DNA from 3 places in the Streptomyces fradiae ATCC 10745 genome. Region 2 is predicted to be linked to each of the others. Evidence: predicted binding sites of a transcription regulator. Region 2 holds the regulator's gene; each other region holds the start of a gene.
What was found. The regulator HrcA, encoded in region 2, represses chaperone genes, less so after heat shock. The targets are predictions, from matches to a motif close to TTNGCACTCNGNNNNNCNGAGTGCNAA.
Positions count from the first base shown of each region.

Region 1: a site for HrcA is predicted at 5,628-5,654, ahead of groES (co-chaperone GroES). Genes of this name have one in related genera too.
Region 3: a site for HrcA is predicted at 6,438-6,464, ahead of groL (chaperonin GroEL). Genes of this name have one in related genera too.

Region 1 covers NZ_CP023696.1:4,113,046-4,122,669, reverse strand. Annotated here, with positions in the region: gene CP974_RS18575 (MOSC domain-containing protein) at 15-722, shown strand; gene CP974_RS18570 (SDR family NAD(P)-dependent oxidoreductase) at 990-1,763, shown strand; gene CP974_RS18565 (LysR family transcriptional regulator) at 1,892-2,779, opposite strand; gene CP974_RS18560 (YybH family protein) at 2,891-3,295, shown strand; gene groL (chaperonin GroEL) at 3,426-5,054, opposite strand; gene groES (co-chaperone GroES) at 5,173-5,481, opposite strand; gene CP974_RS18545 (polysaccharide deacetylase family protein) at 5,735-6,652, opposite strand; gene CP974_RS18540 (class I SAM-dependent methyltransferase) at 6,908-8,113, shown strand; gene CP974_RS18535 (hypothetical protein) at 8,040-8,717, opposite strand; gene CP974_RS18530 (hypothetical protein) at 8,867-9,130, opposite strand; gene tsaD (tRNA (adenosine(37)-N6)-threonylcarbamoyltransferase complex transferase subunit TsaD) at 9,127-9,624, opposite strand, start outside.
Region 2 covers NZ_CP023696.1:2,014,149-2,023,772, reverse strand. Annotated here, with positions in the region: gene hemW (radical SAM family heme chaperone HemW) at 81-1,313, shown strand; gene CP974_RS09130 (DUF3097 domain-containing protein) at 1,441-2,250, opposite strand; gene CP974_RS09125 (MBL fold metallo-hydrolase) at 2,262-2,999, opposite strand; gene hrcA (heat-inducible transcriptional repressor HrcA) at 3,376-4,392, shown strand; gene dnaJ (molecular chaperone DnaJ) at 4,393-5,532, shown strand; gene CP974_RS09110 (nitronate monooxygenase) at 5,884-6,957, shown strand; gene CP974_RS09105 (16S rRNA (uracil(1498)-N(3))-methyltransferase) at 6,954-7,697, shown strand; gene CP974_RS09095 (histidine triad nucleotide-binding protein) at 8,064-8,423, shown strand; gene CP974_RS09090 (ribonuclease Z) at 8,429-9,334, shown strand; gene CP974_RS09085 (adenosine deaminase) at 9,349-9,624, shown strand, end outside.
Region 3 covers NZ_CP023696.1:3,016,757-3,026,380, reverse strand. Annotated here, with positions in the region: gene otsB (trehalose-phosphatase) at 1-602, shown strand, start outside; gene CP974_RS13325 (alpha,alpha-trehalose-phosphate synthase (UDP-forming)) at 793-2,199, opposite strand; gene CP974_RS13320 (glucosyl-3-phosphoglycerate synthase) at 2,244-3,335, opposite strand; SAM riboswitch class I at 3,491-3,636, shown strand; gene thrC (threonine synthase) at 3,655-4,953, shown strand; gene CP974_RS13310 (ubiquitin-like small modifier protein 1) at 4,972-5,247, shown strand; gene CP974_RS13305 (cold-shock protein) at 5,728-5,931, shown strand; gene groL (chaperonin GroEL) at 6,627-8,249, shown strand; gene CP974_RS13295 (alanine/glycine:cation symporter family protein) at 8,523-9,624, shown strand, end outside.

The DNA of each region.
Region 1 (9,624 bases), 2.1 Mb from region 2:
GTGAGATCACGGCGATGCGGGTGCTGACGGTCAACGCGGGACGCGCCCGGAAGGCGGACTACACCAACGCCCCGAGCGGCGAGACGGGCATAGCCAAGGTCCCGGTGGAGGGGGCCGTACGGGTGGCGGACCCCGGGCCCAAGGGCGTCGGCGGCGGGGGCGTGGCCGGGGACGCCGTGTGCGACCGGCGCCACCACGGGGGTTCCCACCAGGCGGTGTACGCCTTCGCGCGGGAGGAGCTGGACCGCTGGGAGCGGGAGCTGGGGCGCCCGCTGGCGAACGGCTCGTTCGGCGAGAACCTGACCACGCTGGGCGTCGACGTGGACGGGGCGCTGCTCGGGGAGCGCTGGCTCGTCGGCGCCTCGCTGGTGCTGGAGGTGACGGACGCGCGGGTGCCGTGCCGGACCTTCGCGGGGTGGCTGGGCGAGCGCGGGTGGGTGCGGCGGTTCACCGAGCGGGGCGCGCCGGGGGCGTACCTGCGGGTGGTGGAGCCCGGTGAGATCCGGTCGGGCGACCGGGTGGAGGTCGTGCACCGGCCGGACCACGGGGTGACGGTGGCGCTGGCCTTCCGGGCGCAGACGACGCGGCGCGAACTGCTGCCGGAGGTGCTGGCGGCGGGCGCCGCGGCCCACCCGGAGCTGCGGGAGGCGGCACTGAGGTACGCGGCGGGCACGGGCGGGGCGGGCGGTGAGGGGGGCGCCGTCGCGGAACCGGTTGCCTGACGGGCCGGGCGGTCGCGGGGCCGGGGGGCGGGCGGCGGGCGGTCGCGGGGCCGGGCGGCGGGCAGGGCCGGGGGGCGGTGGCCGGGGGGGCGGGCAGGGCCGGGTGGGGCCGGGGGGCGGGCGGTCGCGGGGCGGTGGCCGGGCGGCGGGCGGTCGCGGGGCGGGCGGTCGCGGGGTCGGGGCCGGGGGGGGCGGGGCGCCGGACGCGCGGGCCCGCCGCTGCGGGCGGTGCCGGTGGGGAGGCGGCGGGGCACTAACGTGCCGCGTATGACGAGTGCACTGATTACTGGCGCGACCGCGGGTATCGGGGCCGCCTTCGCGCGGCGGCTGGCGGCCGACGGCCATGACGTGGTCCTGGTCGCCCGCGACGCGGAGCGGCTCCGCGAGCAGGCGACCGAACTGCACGACCGGCACGGCGTCGAGGCGGAGGTGCTGTCGGCGGACCTCGCCGAGGACGCGGGCATCGCGGCCGTGGAGGCGCGGCTCGCCGACCCGAAGCGGCCGGTGGACCTGCTGGTCAACAACGCCGGCTTCGGCAACAAGGGCCGCTTCCTCGAAGTGGGGATGGCCGACGAGCTGCGCATGATGAAGGTGCACTGCGAGGCGGTGCTGCGGCTGACGGCCGCGGCGACGGCCTCGATGCGGGAGCGGCGGCGGGGCGGCGTGGTCAACGTGGCCTCCGTCGCCGCCTTCGTGCCGCGCGGGACGTACGGGGCGTCGAAGGCGTGGGTCGTGCAGTTCACCCAGGGCGCGGCGCGGGACCTGGCGGGCAGCGGGGTGCGGCTGATGGCGCTGTGCCCCGGTTTCGTCCGGACGGAGTTCCACCAGCGGGCCGGGATGGGCACGGACGGCATCCCGGGCTGGATGTGGCTGGACGCCGACAAGGTCGTGTCGGACGCGCTCGCGGACCTGGCGCGCGGCCGGACCCTGTCCGTCCCGGACCCGCGCTACAAGGCGCTGATGGGCGTGGTGAAGCTGACCCCGCGCGGCCTGCTGGGCGGCATCAGCTCCCGCGCGGGCCGCAAGTACGGACCCCGGTAGGCGCGCCTCCGGCGGGGGCGCACGCCGGCGCGCAGGGCGGGGGCGTACGGCGCGTACGGGCCGGCACGTACGGCGGGCGCGTACGGGCCGGCGCGCAGGGCGGGGCCGGCGGCGGGCGCCCGGGGCGGTCAGCCGGCCGGCCGGCCGAAGGCCCTGCGGCCGTGGGCCAGGAAGGCGCGGACCGCCGGGGCGGGGGCGTCCTTCCAGACCAGGGCCAGCAGCGCCGGGTCGCGGGCGTCCTCGATGACGCGGGAGGTGAGCCGGTCGCCGTACGCGGCGGCCATCGACTCGCTGAGCACGGCGACGCCCAGTCCGCGCGCGGCCAGGTCGGCGACGGCGTCCGCCGCGCCCGCCTGGAGGGTGAGGGCGGGCCGTACGCCCGCGTCGGCGCAGGCGCGGTCGAGGACGGCGCGCAGGCCGGTGCCCGGCGGCATGCAGACGACCGGATGGTCGGCGAGGTCCCGCAGGGCGACGCCCGGCCGCTCCGCCAGGGGGTGCCCGGCCGGGACGGCGACCACGAGCCGCTCCCGGACGAGGACGTGCGCCCGCAGCCCCTCGGGGGGCGGGTCCGGGGTGCCGACCAGCGCCACGTCCAGGGTGCCCGCGCGGACGGCGTCGACCAGCAGGTCCGAGTCCGCCTCCCGCAGCAGGACCTCCACTCCGGGGTGCGCCTCGTGGAAGGAGGCGAGCGCGTCGAACAGCGGGGTGATCGTGCAGCCGACGACCATCCCGAGCGCGAGGCGGCCCCGGACCAGGCCCGTGACCTCGTCCACCGCCCGGCCGAGCGCCCCGGCGGCGGCGAGCGCGGCGCGGGCGTGCGCCAGGGCGGCCTCCCCGGCGGGGGTGAGCGTGGCGGTGCGGGTGGAGCGGTCGAACAGCTCCGCGCCCAGCTCCGTCTCCAGTCTGCGGATCTGCGCGCTGACGCCGGACTGGCTGATGTGCACCCGCTCGGCGGCGCGGGTGAAGTTCCGCTCCTCGGCGACCGCGACGAAGTACTCCAGCTGCCTGAGCTCCATGACCGCTGATTCTAGTTTCCAGCGCGAACATGCGTTGGACTTCTGATCGCCGGCTGGCGAGGCTGGACGGGACGCCGAAAGCCGGCAGCCGGAAGTCAGGAGGAACGCGCCATGCGAGAGCGGGACGAACGGGATGAACGGGTCGATCCGTACGAGCGGTACGAGAAGGCCGTGCGGCCCGAGGACCTCACCCGCCTGTTCGTGGAGCGGTCGAACGCCGGGGACGCGACCGGGGTGGCGGCGCTCTACGAGGAGGGCGCCGTGATGGCGTACCCGCCGGGGCGCACGACGGTCGGCCGGGAGGCGATCCGGGCGCTGTGGGAGCGGGTGCTGGCGGACCGGCCCCGCTTCGAGCCGGAGCCGCCGCTGCCCACGCTGGTCGGCGGTGACCTCGCGCTCACCTCGACGCCGCCGCGCGACGGGGCGGGGGCGCGGGCTCAGGTGGTGCGGCGCCAGCCCGACGGGAGCTGGCTGCGGGTGCTGGACCAGCCGGAGTTCACCCCGCCGCGCGCCTGAGCCGGGCCCGGCCGGCCGGGCGGGAGAACGGGCGAGGCCCGGTGCCCCCCTCGGGGGGCGCCGGGCCTCGTCGTGCGGGGCGCGCGGGGACGGCTCGGGGCCGGGTCCGCGCGGACCGGGAGGGGGAGCGTCAGTGCGAGTGACCGTGGCCGTGGCCGTGGCCCGCGTCCGCCGGCTCCTCCTCCTTCTTCTCCACCACGAGGGTCTCGGTGGTGAGGAGGAGGGAGGCGATCGACGCGGCGTTCTCCAGCGCCGAGCGGGTGACCTTCACCGGGTCGATGACGCCGGCCTTGACCAGGTCGCCGTACTCGCCGGTGGCGGCGTTGAAGCCCTGGCCCTTGTCGAGCTCGGCGACCTTCGAGGTGATGACGTAGCCCTCGAGGCCGGCGTTCTCGGCGATCCAGCGCAGCGGCTCGACGGCGGCGCGGCGGACGACGGCGACACCGGTGGCCTCGTCGCCCTCCTTGCCCAGGTTGTCCTCGAGCACCTTGACGGCGTGAACCAGCGCGGAGCCGCCACCGGAGACGATGCCCTCCTCGACCGCGGCGCGGGTCGCGGAGATGGCGTCCTCCAGGCGGTGCTTCTTCTCCTTCAGCTCCACCTCGGTGGCGGCGCCGACCTTGATGACGCACACGCCGCCGGCGAGCTTCGCGAGGCGCTCCTGGAGCTTCTCGCGGTCCCAGTCCGAGTCGGTGGTCTCGATCTCACCCTTGATCTGGGCGATGCGGCCGGTGACGTCCTCGGACTTGCCGCCGCCGTCGACGATCGTGGTGTCGTCCTTGGTGACGGTGACGCGGCGGGCGGTGCCCAGCACGTCCAGGCCGACCTGGTCGAGCTTGAGGCCGACCTCCTCGGCCACGACGGTGGCGCCGGTGAGGGCGGCCATGTCGCCGAGCATCGCCTTGCGGCGGTCGCCGAAGCCGGGGGCCTTGACCGCGACGGCGTTGAACGTGCCGCGGATCTTGTTGACGACCAGCGTGGAGAGGGCCTCGCCCTCGACGTCCTCGGCGATGATCAGCAGCGGCTTGGAGCCACCGGACTGGATGATCTTCTCCAGGAGCGGGAGCAGGTCCGCGATGGCGGCGATCTTGCCCTGGTGGATCAGGATGTACGGGTCGTCGAGGACGGCCTCCATACGCTCCTGGTCGGTGACCATGTACGGCGACAGGTAGCCCTTGTCGAACGCCATGCCCTCGGTGAAGTCCAGCTCCAGGCCGAAGGTGTTGGACTCCTCGACCGTGATGACGCCGTCCTTGCCGACCTTGTCCATGGCCTCGGCGATCAGCTCGCCGACCTGCTGGTCCTGGGCGGACAGCGCGGCGACGGCGGCGATGTCGGACTTCTCGTCGATCGGGCGGGCCGTGGCGAGCAGCTCGTCGGAGACGGCCTTGACCGCGGCGTCGATGCCCTTCTTCAGGGCGGCCGGGGAGGCGCCGGCGGCGACGTTGCGCAGACCCTCGCGGACCAGCGCCTGGGCCAGGACGGTGGCGGTGGTGGTGCCGTCACCCGCGATGTCGTTGGTCTTGGTCGCCACCTCCTTCACGAGCTGGGCGCCGAGGTTCTCGTACGGGTCCTCGACCTCGACCTCGCGGGCGATGGTGACGCCGTCGTTGGTGATGGTCGGCGCACCGAACTTCTTGTCGATGACGACGTTGCGACCCCTGGGGCCGATCGTCACCTTGACGGTGTCGGCAAGCTTGTTGACGCCGCGCTCAAGGGCGCGACGGGCGTCCTCGTCGAACTTCAGGATCTTCGCCATGGGAGCGATTCAGCCCTCTCGGTACTGGATGGAGAAAGAACGGCGCCCCTCGCCGCCCGGCGCACGTGCGGCAGCACAGCAGCGGGGGCCAGGGGCGCGGTTCACGGCACGTGGTGGATTACTTCTCGACGATCGCGAGCACGTCGCGGGCCGAGAGGACGAGGTACTCCTCGCCGCTGTACTTCACCTCGGTGCCGCCGTACTTGCTGTAGAGCACGACGTCGCCGGTCTTGACGTCGAGCGGCAGGCGCTCGCCGTTCTCGAAGCGGCCCGGACCGACGGCCAGGACGACGCCCTCCTGGGGCTTCTCCTTCGCGGTGTCCGGGATGACCAGGCCAGAGGCCGTGGTCTGCTCGGCGTCGAGCGGCTGGACCACGATGCGGTCCTCGAGCGGCTTGATGGCAACCTTGGAGCTGGTGGTCGTCACGATCCGACCTCCCCCTTCGGAGATCTCACGGGGTCAACTGTCTGAGGTGGCGACCAGGTGGATCCGTCGTCGCGGGTGCCGGACCTGCCCGTCGCTGTGTTGGCACTCTCCTGCGGGGAGTGCCAGAGCCGAGACTATGACCGCGGTTAGCACTCGGTCAAGCGGAGTGCCAGTCGACGACCGCGCGCCGCGCCCGGACCCGCACTGACGTGCGACGACGGAAGCCGGGTCGCCGGCCGCCGGGCGCGGCGTCTCACACGTAGTCCTCCAGGCGGGCCACGGCGTACCCGCGCTCGGTGATGGTGTCCATGGCCCGGCGGATCATGTCGGCCATCGACCCCTTCCACTCGCCGCGCCCCCGGAAGTGGGTGAGCACGATGTCGCCGGGGTGCAGGTCGCGGTCCCACTCGCGCCACTCCATGCGGTCCGGGAACGCCTCGGCCGACCACAGCGGCACCGCCTTGATGCCGCACGCGCGGGCGGCGCGCAGCGTGTCGGAGTCGTAGTTGCCGTACGGCGGGCGGAACAGCGTGGGGCGCTTGCCGAACTGCCGCTCGATGGTGTCCTGCTGGCCGCAGATCTGCCGCTTCTGCTCCTCGTACGACAGCGCCGGCATGTACGGGTGGGTCAGCGTGTGGTTGTGCAGGGCCACGCCGAGGCCCTGCATGCGCTTGAAGTAGCCGTAGTCCTCCTTGACCAGGTAGTCGCTGAGGAACGCGCTGTACGGGATGTCCAGCTCCGCCATCATCCGCAGCAGCTCGGGGTCCTTGTCGGAGCCGTCGTCGATGGTGAGGAAGACGACGCGGTCCTTGGTGGGGACGGTGGTGAAGACGGGCGGGAGGCTGGGGTCGCCGACGCCGAAGCCCTTCCGGAAGGTGATCTCCGGTTTGACCTCGGGCGGGTCGGGGGGCAGGAGCGGCGTCTGTTTCAGGCCCCAGCGGCGGGCGACGGCGGCCCGCTGCGCCTGGGCCTTGCGGAACCTCTCGACGTACGCCCCGAGCGCGCCGGACGCGGTCTCCGGCCGGGCCTGCGGGGCCTGCTCGCCCCGCCCCCCGGCCGCCGGGGCCTGGCCGGTCCCGGCGCCGCCCTGGCCGGGCGGGGCGCCGGGGGCGGGGGTGCCCTCCGCCGCGCAGGCCGTGCCGAGGGCGGCGACGAGGAGGGCCGCGACCACCCCGAAGCCGGCGCGGGTACGGGCCTGGGCCCCGGTACGGGTCCGGGTCCGGGTCTGCGCCCTGCTCCGCGCCTGCGCCCTGGTCCGGGCTCGCGTCCGTGTCCCGGCCCCCGCTTTCGTCGGATTTTCGGATGAACGGTGATTTTGTCGTACAAGCTGCATGGCGCCGCATCCTGTCAGCGCGCCGCCCCGGCACCACGGCGACACCGCCGCCGGGCCGGGCGCCGTCCCCCGGCCGGCCCACACTGGACCAGAATGGGACGGGTGACCGATCTCGCCGCCTTCTCCGCCCTGCTCACCGACGAGGGCCGGGGTCTCCTGACCGACCTGCGCCACTACGACCCGGCCCAGGAGCTGGCCGTCGCCTCCCGGCTGCGCCGCGACCACCCGGCGGAACTGGTGTCGGCGGCCCTCGGGCAGGCGCGGCTGCGGCAGCGGGCGGTGGCGAAGTTCGGCGCGGACGACGCGTACGCGATGTTCTTCACGCCCGCCGGCGTCGAGCAGTCCACCCGCGCCTCGGTCGCCCGGCACCGGGCCGCCGCCTTCGCCCGGCTCGGCGTGCGCAGCGTCGCCGACCTGTGCTGCGGCATCGGCGGCGACGCGATCGCGCTGGCCCGCGCGGGCGTCCGCGTGCTCGCCGTCGACCGCGACCCGCTCACCGCGGCCGTCGCCCGCGCCAACGCCGAGGCGCTGGGCCTCGCCGACCTGATCGAGGTGCGCTGCGCCGATGTGACGGAGGTCGACACCTCCCCGTACGACGCGGTGTTCGTGGACCCCGCGCGGCGCGGCGGGCGCGGCCGGATCTTCGACCCCGAGGCGTACTCGCCGCCCCTGTCGTGGGCGGTCGACACGGCCCGGCGCGCCCGGCACGCCGCCCTGAAGGTCGCGCCCGGCATCCCCCACGAGGTGGTGCCGCCGGAGGCCGAGGCCGAGTGGATCTCCGACGGCGGGGACGTGAAGGAGGCCGTGCTGTGGTTCGGCACGGCCCCCGGTTCCGTACGGGCGACCCTGCTGCCGTCCGGCGCCACCCTCGCCGTGACGGAGCCGCCGCCCCCGCCGCCGGTCCGGCGGGCGGGCCGCTACCTGTACGAGCCGGACGGCGCCGTCATCCGCGCCCACCTGGTCGCGGAGGTCGCCGCGCGGGTGGGCGGCGGACTGCTGGACGAGACCATCGCGTACGTCACGGCCGACGAGCTGCGGCCGACCCCGTACGCCACCGCGTACGAGATCACCGACGCGCTGCCCTTCCACCTGAAGCGGCTCAAGGCGCTGCTGCGGGAGCGCGAGGTGGGCACGCTGACGGTGAAGAAGCGCGGCTCGGCGGTGGAGCCGGAGGAGGTGCGCCGCCGGGTGAAGCCCAAGGGGCCGAACGCGGCGACGGTCTTCCTCACGCGCGCGGCGGGCGCTCCGGTGATGCTGATCGGCCACCCGGCGAAGCCGGCGCCGGACGGGCGGGACTGAGGAGCCGCACGGCCAGCCGGTAGTGGGCCACCGCCTTCGCCGCGCCCGCCAGGCCGCTCAGCCACAGCAGGAGCCCGGCCCCCATCCCGTACGCGACACCGGTGTACGAGTCCTCGCCCGGCCGGGCGCCCGCGGGCACCGCGAGGCAGATCCCCAGCCCCGCGGCGCACAGCGCGAACGACACCAGCAGCCACGCGAGGCTCAGCCCCGGCGCCCGGTGGCGGGCGTCCGGGCCGGGCGCCCGGTCGAGCGAGGCCCAGCGGGCGAACAGCCGGTGCGCCGCCGCGTCCCGGCGCACCCCGGCGACGTGGAAGTACGCGGCGGGTACGAGCGCCCCGGCGCCCGCCAGCGCCAGGACCAGGCCCAGGAGGAGGCCGAACGGGTCAAGGGCGTCGGCGAACACGGCGAGCGCGGCGCCGAGCAGGCCCCAGCCCGCCTCCAGGAGCAGCAGCCACAGCAGGAACAGGGTCAGCCTGCCGGCGCCGAGCATCTGACGCCCCAGCTCGCCGAGCGCCCGGTCCCGGTCGGCGAGCAGCGCCTCCCGGTGGGGCCAGGCGCGCAGGTGCGGGGGCGGCGGGGGCGGGGGCAGGGCGCGGGACGTCACGGGCCGAGGCTAACCAGCACCGGGCCGGCCGGACCGAGGGGGGGGCCGCCCGGACCGGCGCGAGGACCACGGCGGGACCTCGCGGCGCGGGGGCCGAGGCGGGACCTCGCGGGACCGGGGGCCGAGGCGGGACCTCGCGGACGGCGGGGCTACGGCGTCACGTCGCGGGAGACGAAGCGCCAGCGGTGGACCGGCCGGGTCAGCAGTCCGGCGGGCGGCTCCGGCAGCTCGGGCACGTCCGCGTCCGTCCCCGGGGCGTCCCACCAGGTCATCACCAGGACCCGGTCGGGCTCGGCCGTGAACGTCTCGCGGCGCAGCGGCTCGGCGCGCAGGCGCTGGGCGCGGGCCCACTCCAGCAGCTCGGCGCCCCGGCCGGACTCGGCGCGGGCCTCCCACATCAGCGTGACCGTCACGAGTACAGGTTCTCCTTGCTGATCTCGTGCAGGTGGTCGTGGTCGTGATCGTGGCCGTGGCTGCCCGGCACGTGGGGGTCCGTGACCGGCAGCGACGAGTCGGCTGACAGCCCCAGGTCGGAGGCGGGCCGGTTGCGGGCGACCATCTCGGCGCCGAGCGCGGCGACCATGGCGCCGTTGTCGGTGCACAGGCCGGGGCGCGGCACCCGCAGCCGGATGCCGGCCCGCTCGCAGCGCTCCTCGGCGAGGGCGCGCAGCCGGGAGTTGGCCGCGACCCCGCCGCCGATCATCAGGTGGTCGACGCCCTGGTCCTTGCAGGCCCGCACGGCCTTGCGGGTCAGCACGTCCACGACCGCCTCCTGGAAGGACGCGGCCACGTCCCGTACGGGCACCTCCTCGCCGGCGTTCCGCTTCGCCTCCACCCAGCGGGCGACGGCGGTCTTGAGGCCGGAGAAGGAGAAGTCGTACGCGGGGTCGCGCGGCCCGGTCAGTCC
Region 2 (9,624 bases):
GTCGCCCCGCCCGCCGACCGCCGCCCGCCCGTCACCGCCGCCGCGCCGCGCACCGGCGGCGGTGACGGACAATGGACCCCATGCCTTCCGTACTGCCCGATGGTGAGCCCGTGCCCGAGGACGGGGCCCTGCCCCCGTCCGCCCTCGACGGGCGCGCGGACCGGCCGCTCGGGTTCTACCTGCACGTGCCGTACTGCGCGACCCGCTGCGGCTACTGCGACTTCAACACGTACACCGCCACCGAGCTGCGCGGCTCCGGCGGCGTCCTCGCCTCCCGCGACAACTACGCGGCGACCCTCGCCGACGAGGTCCGGCTCGCCCGCAAGGTCCTCGGCGACGACCCGCGGCCGGTGCGGACCGTCTTCGTCGGCGGCGGCACGCCCACGCTGCTCGCCGCCGGCGACCTGGTCCGCATGCTCGGCGCCGTGCGCGACGAGTTCGGCCTCGCCGAGGACGCCGAGGTCACCACGGAGGCCAACCCGGAGTCCGTCGACCCGGCCTACCTGGCCGAGCTGCGCGAGGGCGGTTTCAACCGGATCTCCTTCGGCATGCAGAGCGCCCGCCCGCACGTCCTGAAGGTCCTCGACCGCACCCACACGCCCGGCCGCCCCGAGCGCTGCGTCGCCGAGGCCCGCGCCGCCGGGTTCGAGCACGTCAACCTCGACCTGATCTACGGCACCCCCGGCGAGAGCGACGACGACTGGCGGGCCTCCCTCGACGCCGCGATCGGCGCCGGACCCGACCACGTCTCCGCGTACGCGCTGATCGTCGAGGAGGGCACCGGGCTGGCCCGGCGCATCCGGCGCGGCGAGGTGCCGATGACCGACGACGACGCGCACGCCGACCGGTACCTGATCGCGGACACCGTGCTGGCCGAGGCCGGGTTCACCTGGTACGAGGTGTCGAACTGGGCCACCTCGGAGGCGGCCCGCTGCCTCCACAACGAGCTGTACTGGCGCGGCGCCGACTGGTGGGGCGCCGGGCCCGGCGCGCACAGCCACGTCGGCGGCGTCCGGTGGTGGAACGCCAAGCACCCCGGCGCCTACGCCGCCGCCCTCGCCGAGGGCCGCTCGCCCGGCGCGGGGCGGGAGGTGCTGACGGAGGAGGACCGGCGCGTCGAGCGCGTCCTGCTGGAGCTGCGGCTGCGCGACGGGGCGCCCCTGGCGCTGCTCCGCCCGGCGGGGCTGGCGGCGGCGGGGCGCGCGGTGGCGGACGGGCTGCTGGAGGAGGGCCCGTACGCCGGGGGCCGGGCCGTCCTCACCCTGCGCGGCCGGCTCCTCGCCGACGCGGTGGTGCGCGACCTGGTCGACTGAGGGGGCCGCCACCGGGGCCCGGCGACGCGGCCGGACGTCCGGCCGTCGCACGCGGGACGGGCCACGGCGGCGGGCCCGGACACGAGGTCCCCGGCCACGGCGACCGGCCCGGACACGAGGGCCCCGGCTACGACGGCGGCGCCGTCACCCAGTCGATCAGCTCCTCGACCCGGCCCAGCAGCTCCGGCTCCAGGTCCCGGTACGAGCGGACCCGGCCCAGGATGTGGCGCCAGGCCGCGCCGGTGTTCTCGGGCCAGCCCAGCGCCCGGCACACCCCGGTCTTCCAGTCCTGGCCGCGCGGCACGGCCGGCCACGCCGGGATGCCCAGCGCCGACGGCTTCACGGCCTGCCACACGTCCACGTACGGATGCCCCACCACCAGCACGTGCGGGTCGGTGACCGACGCGGCGATCCGGGCCTCCTTGGACCCCTGCACCAGGTGGTCCACCAGCACCCCGAGCCGGGCGTCCGGGCCGGGGCGGAAGTCCCGGACGACCGCGGGCAGGTCGTCGACGCCCTCCAGGTACTCCACGACGACGCCCTCGATCCGCAGGTCGTCGCCCCACACCCGCTCCACCAGCTCCGCGTCGTGGCGCCCCTCCACGTAGATCCGCCCCGCCCGCGCGACCCGCGCCCGCGCACCCGGCACGGCGACCGACCCGGAGGCCGTACGGGACGGCCGCACCGGCTTGGCGGCGGTCGGCCGGACCAGGGTCACCGGGCGGCCCTCCAGCAGGAAGCCGCGCGGCGCCAGCGGGAAGACCCGGCGCTTGCCGAACCGGTCCTCCAGCGTCACCGCGCCGGCCTCGCACCCCACCACCGCCCCGCAGAACCCGGTACCGGCCTCCTCGACCACCAGGTCCGGCTCGGCGGGCACCTCCGGCACGGCGGCCGGCTTCTTCCACGGAGGGGTCAGGTCGGAGTCGTAGGCGCGCATGCGACCAGACGCTACGACACGGCGAACCGGCGGGCCAGCTCATCGCGTTGGGCGCGGACGAACGCCGCGTCCACCACCGCGCCGTGCCCCGGCACGTACGCCGCGTCCTCGCCGCCCAGCGCCAGGAGCCGGTCCAGCGCGGCCGGCCACAGCGCCGGGAACGCGTCGGGCCCCGCCTGGGGCTCGCCCGACTCCTCCACCAGGTCCCCGCAGAACACCACCTCCGGCGGGGCGTCCCCGGCCGCGCCCGGCACCAGCAGCACCAGGTCGTGGCCGGTGTGGCCGGGACCGGCGTCGGCCAGCATCACCTGCCGGCCGCCCAGGTCGAGCGTCCACTCCGCGCACACCAGGTGGTGCGGGCGCACCAGGACGTCCGCGGCCTCGCCCGCCTCGTCCTCGGGGACGCCCCACCGCACGGCGTCCGCCCGCAGCTCCTCCCGCTCGCGCACCAGCACCTCGTCCAGCCCGACCGCGCCGAACACCTGCGCGCCCGAGAAGGCCGCCGCCCCCAGCACGTGGTCGAAGTGCGGATGGCTCAGTGCGATGTGCGTCACGCGCCGGCCGCCCAGCAGCCCCCGCGTCTGGGCCCGGATCCCGGCCCCCTCCCGCAGCGTGGAACCCGCGTCGAACAGCAGCGCGGCGTCCTCGCCCACCACCAGGCCGACGGTCGCGTCCCAGCCGGGGAGCCTCCTGCGCCCCACTCCGGGGGCGAGCCGCTCCCACCCGTACTCTTCCCAAGCGACGTCCATACCGCGACGCTATCGGCAAGCACCCGCCCGCCGCGCCCGGCGAGCGGGCCGACCACCGCCGCCGCGTGGGGCGAGCGGACCGGCCACCCGTCCCGCCACGGGACCGGCCACCGCCGCCGCGCGCCCGGTGGCGCCCGGCCGCACGCCGCCGCGCGCCCGGCAGCACCGCGCTTCCGGCACCGCACGGCAGGTGGCTTCCGGCACCGCACGGCAGGTGAGCGGCCCCGCTCGCCGTCGCGCTCGCCACGCCGCCCTTGCCAGGCATCGACCCCGGCGCCGTACACTGGCGGCGGGGATGATTGGCACTCGGACACGGTGAGTGCCAGCAGACGTCAGCCGACCGGAGCAGGACCGGAACGAACTGGAGGTGCGCGCCGTGCTCAGTGAACGCAGACTCGAGGTCCTGCGCGCCATCGTCCAGGACTACGTCGGCACCGAGGAGCCCGTCGGCTCCAAGGCGCTCACCGAGCGCCACAAGCTCGGCGTGTCACCGGCCACCGTCCGCAACGACATGGCGGTGCTGGAGGAGGAGGGCTTCATCGCCCAGCCCCACACCAGCGCCGGACGCATCCCCACGGACAAGGGCTACCGCCTCTTCGTCGACAAGCTCGCCGGAGTCAAGCCGCTGTCGCCGCCGGAGCGCCGGGCCATCCAGAACTTCCTGGAGGGCGCGGTCGACCTGGACGACGTCGTGGGCCGCACGGTCCGGCTGCTCGCCCAGCTCACCCGCCAGGTCGCGGTGGTGCAGTACCCCTCGCTGACCCGGTCCACGGTGCGCCACGTGGAGCTGCTGTCGCTGGCCCCGGCCCGGCTGATGCTCGTCCTGATCACGGACACCGGGCGGGTGGAGCAGCGGATGGTCGACTGCCCCGCCCCGTTCGGCGAGACGTCCGTCGCCGACCTGCGCGCCCGGCTGAACAGCCAGGTCGTGGGGCGGCGGTTCGCCGACGTGCCCAGGCTGGTGCAGGACCTCCCCGAGTCCTTCGAGCCGGAGGACCGCGGGACGGTCTCCACGGTGCTCTCCACGCTGCTGGAGACGCTGGTGGAGGAGACCGAGGAGCGCCTCGTGATCGGCGGCACCGCCAACCTCACGCGCTTCGGGCACGACTTCCCGCTCACCATCCGGCCGGTGCTGGAGGCGCTGGAGGAGCAGGTCGTGCTCCTCAAGCTGCTCGGCGAGGCGACGGACCCCGCCATGACCGTGCGCATCGGCCACGAGAACGCCCACGAGGGGCTCAATTCCACGTCGGTCGTCGCGGTCGGCTACGGTTCGGGCGACGAGGCGGTCGCCAAACTCGGCGTGGTCGGACCGACCCGCATGGACTACCCCGGAACGATGGGAGCGGTACGCGCAGTGGCACGTTACGTCGGACAGATCCTGGCGGAGTCGTAAGTGGCCACGGACTACTACGCCGTACTCGGCGTGCGCCGCGACGCGTCCCAGGACGAGATCAAGAAGGCGTTCCGGAGGCTCGCCCGCGAGCTGCACCCGGACGTCAACCCCGATCCGAAGACGCAGGAGCGGTTCAAGGAGATCAACGCCGCCTACGAGGTGCTGTCGGACCCGCAGAAGAAGCAGGTCTACGACCTCGGCGGCGACCCGATGTCCTCGTCCGGCGGGGCCGGCGCGGGCGCGGGCTTCGGCGCGGGCGGCTTCGGCAACTTCTCCGACATCATGGACGCCTTCTTCGGTACGGCGTCCCAGCGCGGCCCCCGGTCGCGCACCCGCCGCGGCCAGGACGCCATGATCCGGCTGGAGATCGAGCTCGACGAGGCCGCGTTCGGCACGACGAAGGAGATCCAGGTCGACACGGCCGTCGTGTGCACCACGTGCTCCGGCGAGGGCGCGGCGCCCGGCACGTCGGCGCAGACCTGCGACATGTGCCGCGGGCGCGGTGAGGTCTCGCAGGTGACGCGGTCCTTCCTGGGCCAGGTCATGACGTCCCGCCCGTGCCCGCAGTGCCAGGGCTTCGGCACGGTCGTGCCGACGCCGTGCCCGGAGTGCGCGGGCGACGGCCGGGTGCGCTCCCGGCGGACGCTCACGGTCAAGATCCCGGCCGGTGTGGACAACGGCACGCGCATCCAGCTCGCCGGCGAGGGCGAGGTCGGCCCCGGCGGCGGCCCGGCGGGCGACCTGTACGTGGAGATCCACGAGCTGCCGCACCCGGTCTTCCAGCGGCGCGGCGACGACCTGCACTGCACGGTGACCATCCCGATGACGGCGGGCGCGCTCGGCACGAAGGTGCCGCTGGAGACGCTCGACGGCCTGGAGGAGGTCGACATCCGTCCGGGCACGCAGTCGGGCCAGTCGATCCCGTTGCACGGGCGGGGCGTCACGCACCTGCGCGGTGGCGGGCGCGGCGACCTCGTCGTGCACGTCGAGGTCCAGACGCCCACCAAGCTGGACGCCGAGCAGGAGCGCCTGCTGCGGGAACTGGCGGAGCTGCGCGGCGAGGAGCGGCCGCTGGGCCAGTTCGCGCCGGGCCAGCAGGGCCTGTTCTCGCGCCTGAAGGACGCCTTCAACGGCCGCTAGCGGTACCGCCGCCCCGTCGGCCCCGGCCCCCGAGGCCGGGGCCGACGCGCGCCCGCCCCGACCGCGCGGCCCCGCCCAGGCCGCCCCGGCCGTACGGCCCCCGCCCGGACCGCCCCGGCCGTACGGCTCCGCCCTGCGCGCCGTACGGCCGGCACCCGCCCCGGCCGCGCGGCCGCGGCGCCGGCAGCGTCCGCACCGGCCAGGGGCACCCGCCCGTACGGGGGGCGCCCCGTGGTCCGGGCCGTCCACCGCGGGCCGCTCCGAAGCCCCCGCGGGTGCCCCGCCCGTACCCCGCCCGGGGCTTCGCGGCGCGGATTCGATGGGGGCGCGGGGGCGTGACACCATGCGTCCATGTCCTCCGCGCTGACCGATCTCTGCCGGTACCCGATCGTGCAGGCGCCCATGGCCGGCGGCGCCTCCTGCCCGGAGCTCGTCGCCGCCGTGTCCGAGGCGGGCGGCCTCGGGTTCCTGGCGGCCGGGTACAAGACGGCCGACGGCATGTACCAGGAGGTGCAGCGGGTCCGGGGGCTCACCGCCCGCCCCTTCGGCGTCAACCTCTTCATGCCGCAGCCGGGCCAGGCGGACGCCGCCGCCGTCGACCTGTACCGCCAGCAGCTCGCCGGTGAGGCCACCTGGTACGACACGCCGCTCGGCGACCCGGACCGCGGCCGGGACGACGGCTACGACGCCAAGCTGGCGATCCTCCTCGACGACCCCGTACCGGTCGTGTCGTTCACCTTCGGCTGCCCCGCGCCCGAGACGGTGGCCGCCCTCGCGCGCGCGGGCACCCGCACGGTCGTCACCGTCACCAGCGCCGACGAGGCGCGCGCGGCGCAGCGCGCGGGCGCCGACGCCGTGTGCGTCCAGGGCGTCGAGGCGGGCGGCCACCAGGGCACCCACCGGGACGACCCGGAGGCCGGGACGTGCGGCACCGGCCTGCTGACGCTGATCACCAGGATCCGCGAGGCGGTGCGGCTGCCGATGCTCGCCGCCGGCGGCCTGATGCGCGGCGCCCAGATCGCCGCCGTCCTCGCGGCGGGCGCGGAGGCCGCCCAGCTCGGCACCGCCTTCCTGGTGTGCCCCGAGTCCGGCGCCGACCCGCTGCACAAGCGGGCCGTCACCGATCCGCTGTTCACCCACACCGAGCTGACCCGCGCGTTCTCCGGCCGCCCCGCCCGCGGCCTGGTCAACCGCTTCGTGCGGGAGCACGGGCCGTACGCCCCGGCCGCCTACCCCGAGGTGCACCACCTGACCAGCGGGCTGCGCAAGGCCGCCGCACGCGCCCAGGACCCGCAGGGCATGGCCCTGTGGGCCGGGCAGGGCCACCGGCTGGCCCGCGAACTGCCCGCCGGGCAGCTCGTCGACGTACTCCACTGCGAACTCCGGTCGGCCGTCTCCGCGCTGGCCGTGGAAGGTGCCTCATGACCGCCCCCGTCTTCGTCGCCGACGACCTGACGGCCGCCGCGCCCGGCGCGGTGCTCACCCTCGACGGACCGGAGGGGCGGCACGCGGTGTCGGTGCGCCGCCTGCGCGTCGGCGAGGAGGTCGTCCTCACGGACGGCGCCGGGCGCGGCGCGTACGGCACGGTCGCCGCCGTGGAGGGCAGGGACCGCCTCGACGTGGCCGTGGCCGAGGTGCGGGACGAGGCCGCGCCCGCGCCCCGCATCACGGTCGTGCAGGCCCTGCCCAAGGGCGACCGGGGCGAACTGGCCGTCGAGACGATGACCGAGACCGGGGTCGACGCGGTCGTGCCCTGGCAGGCCGCCCGGTGCATCACCCAGTGGCGCGGCGACCGGGGCGCGAAGTCCCTGGCCAAGTGGCGGGCCACCGCGCGCGAGGCGGGCAAGCAGTCCCGCAGGCTCCGCTTCCCCGAGGTCGCGGACGCCGCGACCACCGCGCAGGTGGTCCGGATGCTGGCCGAGGCCGACTTCGCGGCCGTCCTGCACGAGGAGGGCGCCGAGCCGCTCGCCACCGCGCCGCTGCCGGCGGGCGGCCGGATCGTGCTGGTCGTCGGCCCCGAGGGCGGGGTGGCCCCGGACGAGCTGGCCGCGTTCGCGGCGGCCGGGGCCAGGCCGTACCGGCTGGGGCGCAGCGTCCTGCGGACCTCCACGGCCGGCACGGCGGCGACCGCGCTCCTCCTCGGCCGCACCGGCCGCTGGTCCTGACCCGCCCGGCCTCCCCGGCCGCCGGCTGACCACCCGGCCGTCCCGCCGGGGCACCCCGCGCGCTCCGGGACGGGCCCGCCCGGCGCCTCCTCCCGGCGTCCTCCCCGACGCCCGCCCGGCGTCCCCCCCCCCCGACGCCCGCCCGGCGTCCCCCCCCCCGACGCCCGCCCGGCGTCCCCCCGACGCCCGCCCGGCGTCCCCCGGCGTCCTCCCGCGGCGCGCGTTGCGCTCGGCGCGCCCCCCCCCGCGGGCGGACCACTCGGCCGTCCCTGGCCGTCCCCGGCTGTCCCCGGCCGTCCCCGGCCGGGCACGGGGCGGCGATAGGGTACGGACGTATCTGCCGTCCGAGGAGAGAGGGCCGCCAGCATGGCCGGAGAGCCGCGCAGCGACTGCCTGTTCTGCAAGATCGTTTCGGGGGAGGTGCCCGCGACGGTCGTCCGCGAGTCGGAGACCACCCTCGCGTTCCGCGACATAAACCCCCAGGCGCCCGTCCACGTGCTGGTCATCCCGAAGGCGCACCACGCGGACGCCGCCGCGCTCGCCGCCGCCGCGCCGGAGGCCGCCGCCGACGTGCTGCGCGAGGCCGGCGCGGTCGCCGAGCAGGAGAAGACCGACGGCACCGGCTACCGGATCGTGTTCAACACGGGCGCCGGCGCCGGCCAGACCGTCTTCCACGCCCACGCCCACGTCCTCGGCGGGCGCGGTCTCGAATGGCCCCCCGGGTAGCCCACGTGTCCGTACGGGAACTCGTCGTGCTGGGCACCGCCAGCCAGGTGCCCACACGCCACCGCAACCACAACGGCTACCTGCTCCGCTGGGACGGCGAGGGCATCCTCTTCGACCCGGGCGAGGGCACCCAGCGGCAGATGCTGCGGGCCGGGGTCGCCGCGCACGACATCGACCGGATCTGCGTCACCCACTTCCACGGCGACCACTCCCTGGGCCTGGCGGGGGTCATCCAGCGCATCAACCTCGACCAGGTCCCGCACCCCGTCGCCGCCCACTACCCGGCGTCCGGGCAGCGGTTCTTCGAGCGGCTGCGGTACGCCACCGCCTACCGCGAGCGGGCCGACATCGTGGAGGTCCCCGTGGCCGCCGACGGACCCGTCGCGCAGACCCCCGGCTACACCCTGGAGGCCCGCCGCCTGTCGCACCCCGTCGAGTCGTTCGGGTACCGGCTCACCGAGCCCGACGGGCGCCGCATGCTGCCCGAGCGGCTCGCCGCGCACGGGATCAAGGGCCCCGACGTCGGCCTCCTCCAGCGCGAGGGCGCCCTGCGCGGGGTGCGGCTGGAGGACGTCAGCGAGGTACGGCCGGGCCAGCGCTTCGCGTTCGTCATGGACACCCGCCTCTGCGACGGCGTCCACGCGCTCGCCGAGGGGTGCGACATGCTCGTCATCGAGTCGACGTTCCTCGACGAGGACGCCTCGCTCGCCGTCGAGCACGGCCACCTGACCGCGGGGCAGGCCGCCGCCGTCGCCCGCGACGCGCGCGTGCGCCACCTCGTCCTCACCCACTTCTCCCAGCGCTACGGCGACCCGTCCGCCTTCGAGCGGCAGGCCCGCGCCGCCGGGTTCGACGGCGAGCTGACCATCGCCCAGGACCTCGTCCGCGTGCCCCTCCCCAAGCGCCCCTAGGAACGACCGCCCCCATGAACCGCCCCCACGTGCACGACGCCCGGGTGAACGACGCCCGCGCGCACCTCCCCGAGCACCTGCCCAAGGCCGAGCTGCACCTCCACATCGAGGGCACCCTCGAACCGGAGCTGGCCTTCGCCCTCGCCGCCCGCAACGGCGTCGACCTGCCCTACGCCGACACCGACGCGCTGCGCCGCGCCTACCGCTTCGAGGACCTCCAGTCGTTCCTCGACCTGTACTACGCGCTCATGGCCGTGCTGCGCACCGAGGACGACTTCGCCGAGCTCGCC
Region 3 (9,624 bases), 1.0 Mb from region 2:
GGTACGGCGGCTTCGCCGGGGTGCCCGGCCTCGACCACCTCGTCGTCCTCGGCCACTACGGCGCCGAACGCTGGGACGCCGCCACCGGCGAGGTCCGCGCCGCCCCCGAGCACCCCGGGGTCACCGCCGTACGGGCCGAACTCCCCGGCGTCCTGGAGCGGGCCGGCGCGTGGCCCGGCACCTGGATCGAGGAGAAGGGCCGCGCGGTCGCCGTCCACACCCGCCGCGCCGCCGACCCGCAGGCCGCGTTCGACGCCCTGACGGGGCCCCTCACCGACCTGGCCACCCGCCACGGCCTGGTCGTCGAACCGGGCCGGATGGTCCTGGAGCTGCGCCCGCCGGGCATGGACAAGGGCCGGGCGCTCCTGGAGCACGTACGGGAGACGGGCGCGCGGGCCGTGGTGTACGCGGGCGACGACCTGGGCGACCTCCCGGCGTTCGCGGCGGTCGAGAAGCTGCGCGCCGACGGGGTGCCGGGCCTGCTGGTGTGCAGCGGCAGCGACGAGGTGCAGGCCCTGGCCGCCCGCGCCGACCTCACCCTGGACGGCCCGGCACAGGTCGTCGCCTTCCTCGCCGCCCTGGCGGAGGCCATGCCCGCCTGACCGGCCCCCGGGCCGGTACGCCCGTCGGCCGGGCGGCCCGCGGGCCGGTACATCCCGCCGGTCGCCCGGTCGCCCGGTCGCCCGGTCGCCCGCAGGCCGTCTCGCCGGCCCGGCGCGTCCCGCCCGGCGAAGCCGACCGGGGCCGACCGCGGCCGGCCGCCGGGGCGTCAGACGGCCGGCCGCCGGGGCGTCAGACGGCCGGCGACGGTGCGGCGCGCAGGGCCTCCAGCTGGTCCAGGAACCAGCGCTGCGGCGGCAGGGCCGTGGCCGCGGCGGCCAGGCGCTTGGTGCGGTCCGCCCGGTCGGCCGGGGGCATCGACAGCGCCTCGTGCAGCGCCTCGGCCGTCGCGGTGACGTCGTACGGGTTGACCGCCACCGCGTCGGCGCCCAGCTCCTCGAACGCCCCCGCCTCGCGGGACAGCACCAGGGCGCAGCCCTCGTCGGAGACGACCGGCACCTCCTTGGCGACCAGGTTCATCCCGTCCCGGATGGGGTTGACCAGCGCCACGTCCGCCAGGCGGTAGGCGGCGAGCGACCGGGCGAAGTCGTCCTTCACGTGGAGCAGGACGGGCGTCCACGTCTCCGTGCCGTACTCGGCGTTGATCTCCTCGGCCACCCGCGAGACCTCCGCCGTGTACCGCCGGTAGACCTCCAGGTCCTGGCGGGACGGGTACGCGAAGGCGATGTGCACGACCCGCCCGCGCCACTCCGGGCGCGCCGCCAGCAGCTCGCGGAAGGCCAGCAGCCCGCGCACGATGTTCTTGGACAGCTCCGTGCGGTCCACGCGGATGACCGTCTTCCGGTCGGCGCCGCCGATCTGCTGCCGCAGCGCCGCCATCCGCTCCTCGACGTCCTCCTGCCGCGACCGGCCGCGCAGGAAGGCGGCGTCCGCGCCCAGCCCGTGCACCCCGATCTCCGTCCGCCCCGTGCCGCCCACCACGCGCGCGCAGCACGCGGCGAACGCGTCCGCCCAGCGGTGGGTGAGGAAGCCGAGCCGGTCCGCGCCGAGCATGCCCTCGAGCAGCTCGCGGGCGATGTCGTCGGGGAGCAGGCCGAAGTACTCCGGCGGCGCCCACGGGGTGTGCGAGAAGTGCCCGATCCGCAGGTCGGGGCGGAGCGCGCGGAGCATGCCGGGCGCCAGCGTCAGGTGGTAGTCCTGGATCAGGACCGCCGCGCCGGGCGCCGCCTCCGCCGCGAGGGCCTGCGCGAACGCCCGGTTGTACGCCCGGTACGCCTCCCACCGGCGGCGGAAGGCCGCGTCGAAGACGGGCTCCATCGGCGTCTGGTACAGCATGTGGTGGACGAACCACAGCACCGAGTTGGCGATGCCGTTGTACGCGTCGGCGTGCGTCCCCTCGCCCGCCAGCGCGTCCACGTCCAGCATCCGGACACCCGTCTCGCCGACGCCGCGCCGCACCGCCTCCCGGTCGCCCTCACCGAGCGCTGCGCACACCCAGACCGCGCCCGCGTCGGGCCCGATCGCGGAGAGCCCCGACACCAGGCCCCCGCCGCCGCGCCGGGCCTCCAGCGCCCCGTCCTCGCGCAGCGCGTAGCTGACCGGACCACGATTCGATGCCACCAGGATGTCCGAGACCATGAGGCGAACCTAGCCCGACCGGGAAACGCTCAAACGTGCGGAAATCAAGCCACGCGGCGGCTCCGCACGTACTCCGCGACCTCCCGCATCGGCGGCCGCTCCTCCGTGTCCACCGGGTGGGTGCGCGGGGTGAACCCGGCCTCGGTGCGGTCGAACTGCGTGAGCCGGGGGCGTACGAGGTGCCCGCGCGACAGCCGGAGCTGCGCCGTCCGGTAGATCGCCGCCGCCATCCGGCCGAGCGCCCGCTCGTCCTGGTGCCGGTGCAGCCGCACGCCCACGTCCACCTGCGCCAGCGCGTCCAGCCCCACCAGGTGCAGCGCGTCCACCAGGAGCCCCAGCTCCACCCCGTACCCCACCGGGAACGGCAACCGCTCCAGCAGCGAGCGCCGGGCCGCGTACTCGCCGCCCAGCGGCTGTACGAACCCGGCCAGCAGCGGCCAGTGCAGGTTCAGCAGCGGGCGCGCCACCAGCTCCGTCACCCGCCCGCCCTGCCCGGCGCCCCCGTCCGCACCGGCACCGGCACCGGCAGCCCCGCCGGCCCCGATCCCGGCAGCCCCGGCAGCCCCCTCGGCCCCGGCCGCGCCGCCCGGCCCGGTGCCGGCACCGCCCCGGTCCGCCCCACCGGCCGCGCCCGCGCCCGCGCCGGTGAACGGCCGGTCGTACATCGCCTTCACGAACTGCACGTCCGGCTCCGTCAGCAGCGGCCCGACGATCCCCGTCACGAAGTCCGCGTCGAACTCCCGCAGGTCGGAGTCGACGAAGCACACGACGTCCCCGTCCGTCACCAGCAGGGAGCGCCACAGCACCTCGCCCTTGCCGGGCACGGCGGGGATGCGGGGCAGCACCTCGTCCCGCGCCACCACCCGCGCGCCCGCCTTCGCGGCCACCTCCGCCGTCCGGTCCGTGGAGCCCGAGTCCAGGACCACCAGCTCGTCGACGAGCGGCACCGCCTCCGACATCAGGTCCCGGCGGATCACGGCGACGATGTCCCCGACCGTCGCCTCCTCGTTCAGCGCGGGCAGGACGACGCTCACGGTCGTGCCGTGGGCCCGTTTCGCGGCGAGCAGCCGGTCGATCGGCCGGTCGGCCACGGACCAGGACCGCCGGCCCAGCCAGCGCTCCACCTCTTCCAGCACGCGCGCCACTCCTCGGTCTCTCGGTCGTTACGGGCGGGTATGTGATCCATCTCGCGGTGCGGACGCCTGTCTCAGACCCCCGCCCCGTCGGTTACAGTCTTGAACAACGCGCGAGACCACCGCATGCCGGGGTCCCCGCGCCGACAACCGCATACCGCTCATCCAGAGGGGCAGAGGGACACGGCCCGATGAAGCCCCGGCAACCCTCCAGTCGGTTCTCGCACGTTCACGCGAGGTCCCCCGGCTCGGGAAGGTGCCAATTCCGTCTCACGACGACACGCGTCAGTGAGGAAGATGAGGAGAAAGGGCCTCGCCTCCCATGGCTGTGCAGACCGCCGCACCCACCACCCCCTCGGGTACCCCCTCCGTCGACCTCGGCCCCGCCGCCGGGCTCTCCTGCCGCGAGTGCGGCGAGCGCTTCCCGCTCGGCCCGATCTTCGCCTGCGCCCACTGTTTCGGCCCGCTCGAGGTCGCCTACGACCTGCCGGCCGGAGACCCGGAGCAGCTGCGCAAGCGCATCGAGTCCGGCCCCGCCAGCATCTGGCGCTACGCCCCGCTGCTCCCCGTCCCCGCGGACGTCGCGGACAAGCCGAACCTCAACCCCGGCTGGACCCCGCTCGTCAAGGCCGACAACCTCGCCCGCGAACTCGGCGTGACCGGCGGCCTCTACGTCAAGGACGACTCCGGCAACCCCACGCACTCCTTCAAGGACCGCGTGGTCGCCCAGGCCCTGGAGGCCGCGCGCGCCTTCGGCTTCACCACCCTCTCCTGCTCCTCCACGGGCAACCTGGCGGGCGCGGTCGGCGCCGCCGCCGCACGCGCCGGCCTGCGCTCCTGCGTGTTCATCCCGCACGACCTGGAGCAGGGCAAGGTCGTCATGGCCGCGGTGTACGGCGGCGACCTGGTCGGCATCGAGGGCACGTACGACGACGTCAACCGCTTCTGCTCGGAGCTCATCGGCGACCCGCTCGGCGAGGGCTGGGGCTTCGTCAACGTCAACCTGCGGCCGTACTACGCGGAGGGCTCCAAGACCCTCGCGTACGAGATCTGCGAGCAGCTCGGCTGGCGGCTGCCGGACCAGATCGTCGTCCCCATCGCCTCCGGTTCCCAGCTCACCAAGATCGACAAGGGGCTGCGGGAGCTGATCGCGCTCGGCCTCGTCGAGGACCGCCCGTACAAGATCTTCGGCGCCCAGGCCGAGGGCTGCTCCCCGGTCTCGGCCGCCTTCAAGGCCGGCCACGACGTCGTGCGCCCCCAGAAGCCGGACACCATCGCCAAGTCCCTCGCCATCGGCAACCCGGCCGACGGCCCGTACGTCCTGGACATCGCCCGCCGCACGGGCGGCGCCGTCGAGGACGTGGACGACGCGCGGATCGTCGACGCCATCAAGCTGCTCGCCCGCACCGAGGGCATCTTCGCCGAGACGGCCGGCGGGGTGACCGTCGGCGTCACCCGCAAGCTCATCGAGACCGGCGCGCTGGACCCGGCCCTCACCACCGTCGTCCTCAACACCGGCGACGGTCTGAAGACCCTGGACGCGGTCGCCCCGACGACCGGCCCCACCACGACGATCCGCCCGAGCCTGGACGCGTTCCGCGACGCCGGCCTCGCCCACTGACACCCCGGAGACACGAACATGAGCGTCAACGTCCGCATCCCCACCATCCTGCGCACCTACACGGGCGGACAGGCCGAGGTGCCGGCGGAGGGCAGCACCCTCGCCGAGGTCATCGAGTCCCTGGAGAAGAACCACCCGGGCATCGCCGCCCGCGTCCTGGACGACCAGGGCAAGCTGCGCCGCTTCGTGAACGTCTACGTCAACGACGACGACGTCCGCTTCGAGCAGGGCCTCGACACGGCGACCCCGCAGGGCGCCGGCGTCTCCATCATCCCGGCGGTCGCCGGCGGCTGACCCCGCCCCCGGCCCACCGGCGCGCCCCGCGTCGGGCGCCGCCCCCGGGACCCCGCGCACCCCGCACCCCCGTACCCCGCCACGGCCACGACCGGGCGGGGTACGGGGGTGCCGTCGCGTGGCGGGAGCGGTGGGCCGGGCGCGATAGAGTGGGCCCGGTTCCCCGCCCCGCCTGTGCCGGGCGCATATGAGAACGCGCCGGGGTCCGACCAGAAGTAGCCAAACTCGTGTGGACGTCCGAGTGTTATGCGCCTTTTGTCGGCCCGACTTGCCCTGGATTCCGCCGATTCCGGCCGCCTTTTCCGTTCACCCGTGCTCGGATTTCTCGTCCGATTGACCTGTTGCAGAGGGCAGTTGGGCAGATACATTCAGCCGCGGTCGACGCGTTCCGGCGCACGCCCACCCCTGTCAGTGGGCGAGGTCTGACCCGGGTCCGCGAAGTGCGGTCCTGTGCAAGGGCCAGTAATAGGGGAGTTAGGCATGGCTCAGGGCACCGTCAAGTGGTTCAACGCGGAGAAGGGGTACGGCTTCATCGCGGTCGACGGTGGTGCGGATGTCTTCGTGCACTACAGCGCGATCCAGATGGATGGCTACCGCACCCTGGAGGAGGGCCAGCGGGTCGAGTTCGAGATCTCGCAGGGCCAGAAGGGTCCGCAGGCGGACATGGTCAAGATCGCCGTCTAGGCACGACGCGTTCCGGCCAACGGCATTCAAGGAGGGCCCGCACCCTGAGGGGTGCGGGCCCTCCGGCCTGTCCGGGACCTGGAGCGGCCGGGTGCGCCCCGGGCGGGCGGCGGGGGCGCTCGGGGCGCCCCGGGGGTGGTGGGGGTGTGCGGGGGGCTCCGGGGGTCGGGCCCCGGCTGACGGCGCCCGCCCGGCCCGGCGGGTGAGGCCCTCGCCCGGTGGGTGCGGCTCTCGGCTCGGTGGATGCGCCCCTTGGTCCGGTGGATGCGCCCTTTGGTCCGTCGGCGCCTCCGCGCCCCGGCGGACGCTTCCGCGTCCCGTCGGACGCCTCCGCGCCCCGGCGGGTGCGCGCCTCGGCCCGCTGGAGGGGACCGCGTCCTGGTGTGCGGGGTCACGGGGGGCGTACGCGCCTGCGGAAGCGGACATTCCGGACGGCGCGCGCGGCGCGGGCGGGTCCGGCAGGGCGCCGGAAACCGGCTTGCCGGGGCCCGTGCCGCCGTGAGGCGCTTGCACTCTCCTAGGGCGAGTGCTAATCATTGGCGTTAGCACTCTGCGCATGAGAGTGACAACGAAGGACCTCGTCGGTGAGGCCCGAGGGGCGTGTGGGGCAAGGAACCACACGGCACACGGGCCGTCCGTCGCGGGCGCCAGCGCGGTCCGGAGCAATCCACCCCAGTCCGGGAGGACCACTTCACATGGCCAAGATCATCGCGTTCGACGAGGAGGCACGGCGCGGTCTCGAGCGCGGGATGAACCAGCTCGCCGACGCCGTCAAGGTCACCCTTGGCCCCAAGGGTCGCAACGTCGTCCTCGAGAAGAAGTGGGGCGCCCCCACGATCACCAACGATGGTGTCTCCATCGCCAAGGAGATCGAGCTCGAGGACCCGTACGAGAAGATCGGCGCCGAGCTGGTCAAGGAAGTCGCCAAGAAGACGGACGACGTCGCCGGTGACGGTACGACCACCGCGACCGTGCTCGCCCAGGCGCTGGTCCGCGAGGGCCTGCGCAACGTCGCCGCCGGCGCCAACCCGATGGCCCTGAAGCGCGGCATCGAGAAGGCCGTCGAGGCCGTCTCCGGTGCGCTGCTGGAGCAGGCGAAGGACGTGGAGACCAAGGAGCAGATCGCCTCCACCGCGTCCATCTCCGCCGCCGACACCCAGATCGGCGAGCTGATCGCCGAGGCCATGGACAAGGTCGGCAAGGAAGGCGTCATCACCGTCGAGGAGTCCAACACCTTCGGTCTGGAGCTCGAGCTCACCGAGGGCATGCGCTTCGACAAGGGCTACATCTCGGCGTACTTCGCGACCGACATGGAGCGCATGGAGGCCGTCCTCGAGGACCCGTACATCCTCATCGTCAACTCCAAGGTCTCCGCGGTGAAGGACCTCCTCCCGCTGCTGGAGAAGGTCATGCAGTCCGGCAAGCCGCTGCTGATCATCGCCGAGGACGTCGAGGGCGAGGCGCTCTCCACGCTGGTCGTCAACAAGATCCGCGGCACGTTCAAGTCCGTCGCCGTCAAGGCCCCGGGCTTCGGCGACCGCCGCAAGGCCATGCTCGGCGACATCGCCATCCTCACGGGTGGCCAGGTCATCTCCGAGGAGGTCGGCCTCAAGCTGGAGAACGCCGGTCTGGACCTCCTGGGCCGCGCCCGCAAGGTCGTCATCACCAAGGACGAGACGACGATCGTCGACGGTGCCGGCGACAGCGAGCAGGTCCAGGGCCGCGTCAACCAGATCCGCGCCGAGATCGAGAACTCCGACTCGGACTACGACCGCGAGAAGCTCCAGGAGCGCCTGGCGAAGCTGGCCGGCGGCGTGGCCGTCATCAAGGCCGGTGCCGCCACCGAGGTCGAGCTGAAGGAGCGCAAGCACCGCATCGAGGACGCGGTGCGCAACGCCAAGGCCGCCGTCGAGGAGGGCATCGTCGCCGGTGGTGGCGTGGCCCTGCTCCAGGCGTCCGCCGTCTTCGACAAGCTGGAGCTGGACGGCGACGAGGCCACCGGTGCCGCCGCCGTCAAGGCCGCCCTGGAGGCCCCGCTCAAGCAGATCGCCGTCAACGCCGGCCTCGAGGGCGGCGTCGTGGTGGAGAAGGTCCGCAACCTCACCCCGGGCCACGGCCTCAACGCCGCGACCGGCGAGTACGTCGACCTGGTCGCCGAGGGCATCATCGACCCGGCCAAGGTGACGCGCTCCGCGCTGCAGAACGCCGCGTCGATCGCCGCGCTGTTCCTCACCACCGAGGCCGTCATCGCCGACAAGCCGGAGAAGGCCGCCGCGCCGGCCGGCGGCGGCATGCCGGGCGGTGACATGGACTTCTGATCCTCGCGGATCGGACCAGTCCAGTAGGACGTCAGAGGGCGGTACCCCCGGTGCGGGGGTACCGCCCCTTTCGCCGTCCGGGCTCGTTCCGTACGGAGTCGTCCGGGTCGTTCGTCCGGGGCTGACCGGAGAAGGTACCGAGGCACACAGGGGCAGAGTGGGGCATTTCACTTAAAGCCGGGCGTGGTTACGGCTGATTGTCTGTTCATGTGACGATGGGGCGGGTCTCCCCGGGTGGGAGGCCCTTGTGCAGCCGACCCCACAAGGAATCCCGTGCAGACCCTCGACTCCCTGATCGTCGACGTCAACGACGTCTTCTGGACCTATCTGCTCATTCCGGTCGTCGTGCTCGCGGGCCTCTGGTTCACCCTGCGGTCCCGCGGTGTGCAGATCCGGCTCCTTCCCGAGATGTTCCGCGTGCTGAAGGACCCGGCGCCCGAGTCCGCAGGGGGCGGCGGCAAGCCCGTCTCGTCGTTCGGGGCCTTCACCATCTCCGCCGCGGCCCGCGTCGGTACGGGCAACATCGCGGGTGTCGCGGGAGCGATCACGCTCGGCGGCGCCGGCGCGGTCTTCTGGATGTGGGTCATGGCCCTCGTCGGCGCGGCCTCCGCGTTCGTCGAGTCGACGCTGGCGCAGCTGTACAAGGTGCGCGACGAGGACGGCACGTACCGCGGCGGCCCCGCGTACTACATGCGGCGCGGCCTCAAGAAGCCGTGGCTGGGCCTGCTCTTCGCCGTGACGATCACCGTGACCTTCGGCTTCGTCTTCAACGCCGTGCAGTCCAACACCATCACCGCCGTCGTCAGCGGCTCCCTGGGCGCCGAGAGCGCCGACGGGCTCGCCCCGGTGATCGGCGCGGCCGTCGCCCTCCTGCTGGGTCTGGTCATCTTCGGCGGCGTGCGCCGCATCGCCTCGGTCACCCAGTGGCTGGTGCCCGTGATGGCGATCCTGTACCTGGTCCTGGGCGCGATCGTCGTCCTGCTGAACGTCGGCGACATCCCGCGCGTGTTCGCGGACATCGTCGGCGGGGCGTTCGGCTTCCGCGAGGTCGCGGGCGGCGCCGTCGGCGCGGCGATCCAGAACGGCATCCGGCGCGGCATGTTCTCCAACGAGGCCGGTCTCGGCTCCGCCCCCAACGCGGGCGCCGCCGCCGAGGTCACCCACCCGGTCAAGCAGGGCCTCGTACAGGCGCTGGGCGTCTTCTTCGACACCCTGCTGATCTGCACGATGACCGCCTTCATCATCCTGACGACCAACCCGACGCTGGCCGGCCGCCAGGGCGCCGACCTGACGCAGTCCGCGCTGGAGTCCACGCTCGGCGCCTGGGCCGGCCACGCGCTGACCGTCGTCGTCTTCATGCTGTGCTTCTCGACGC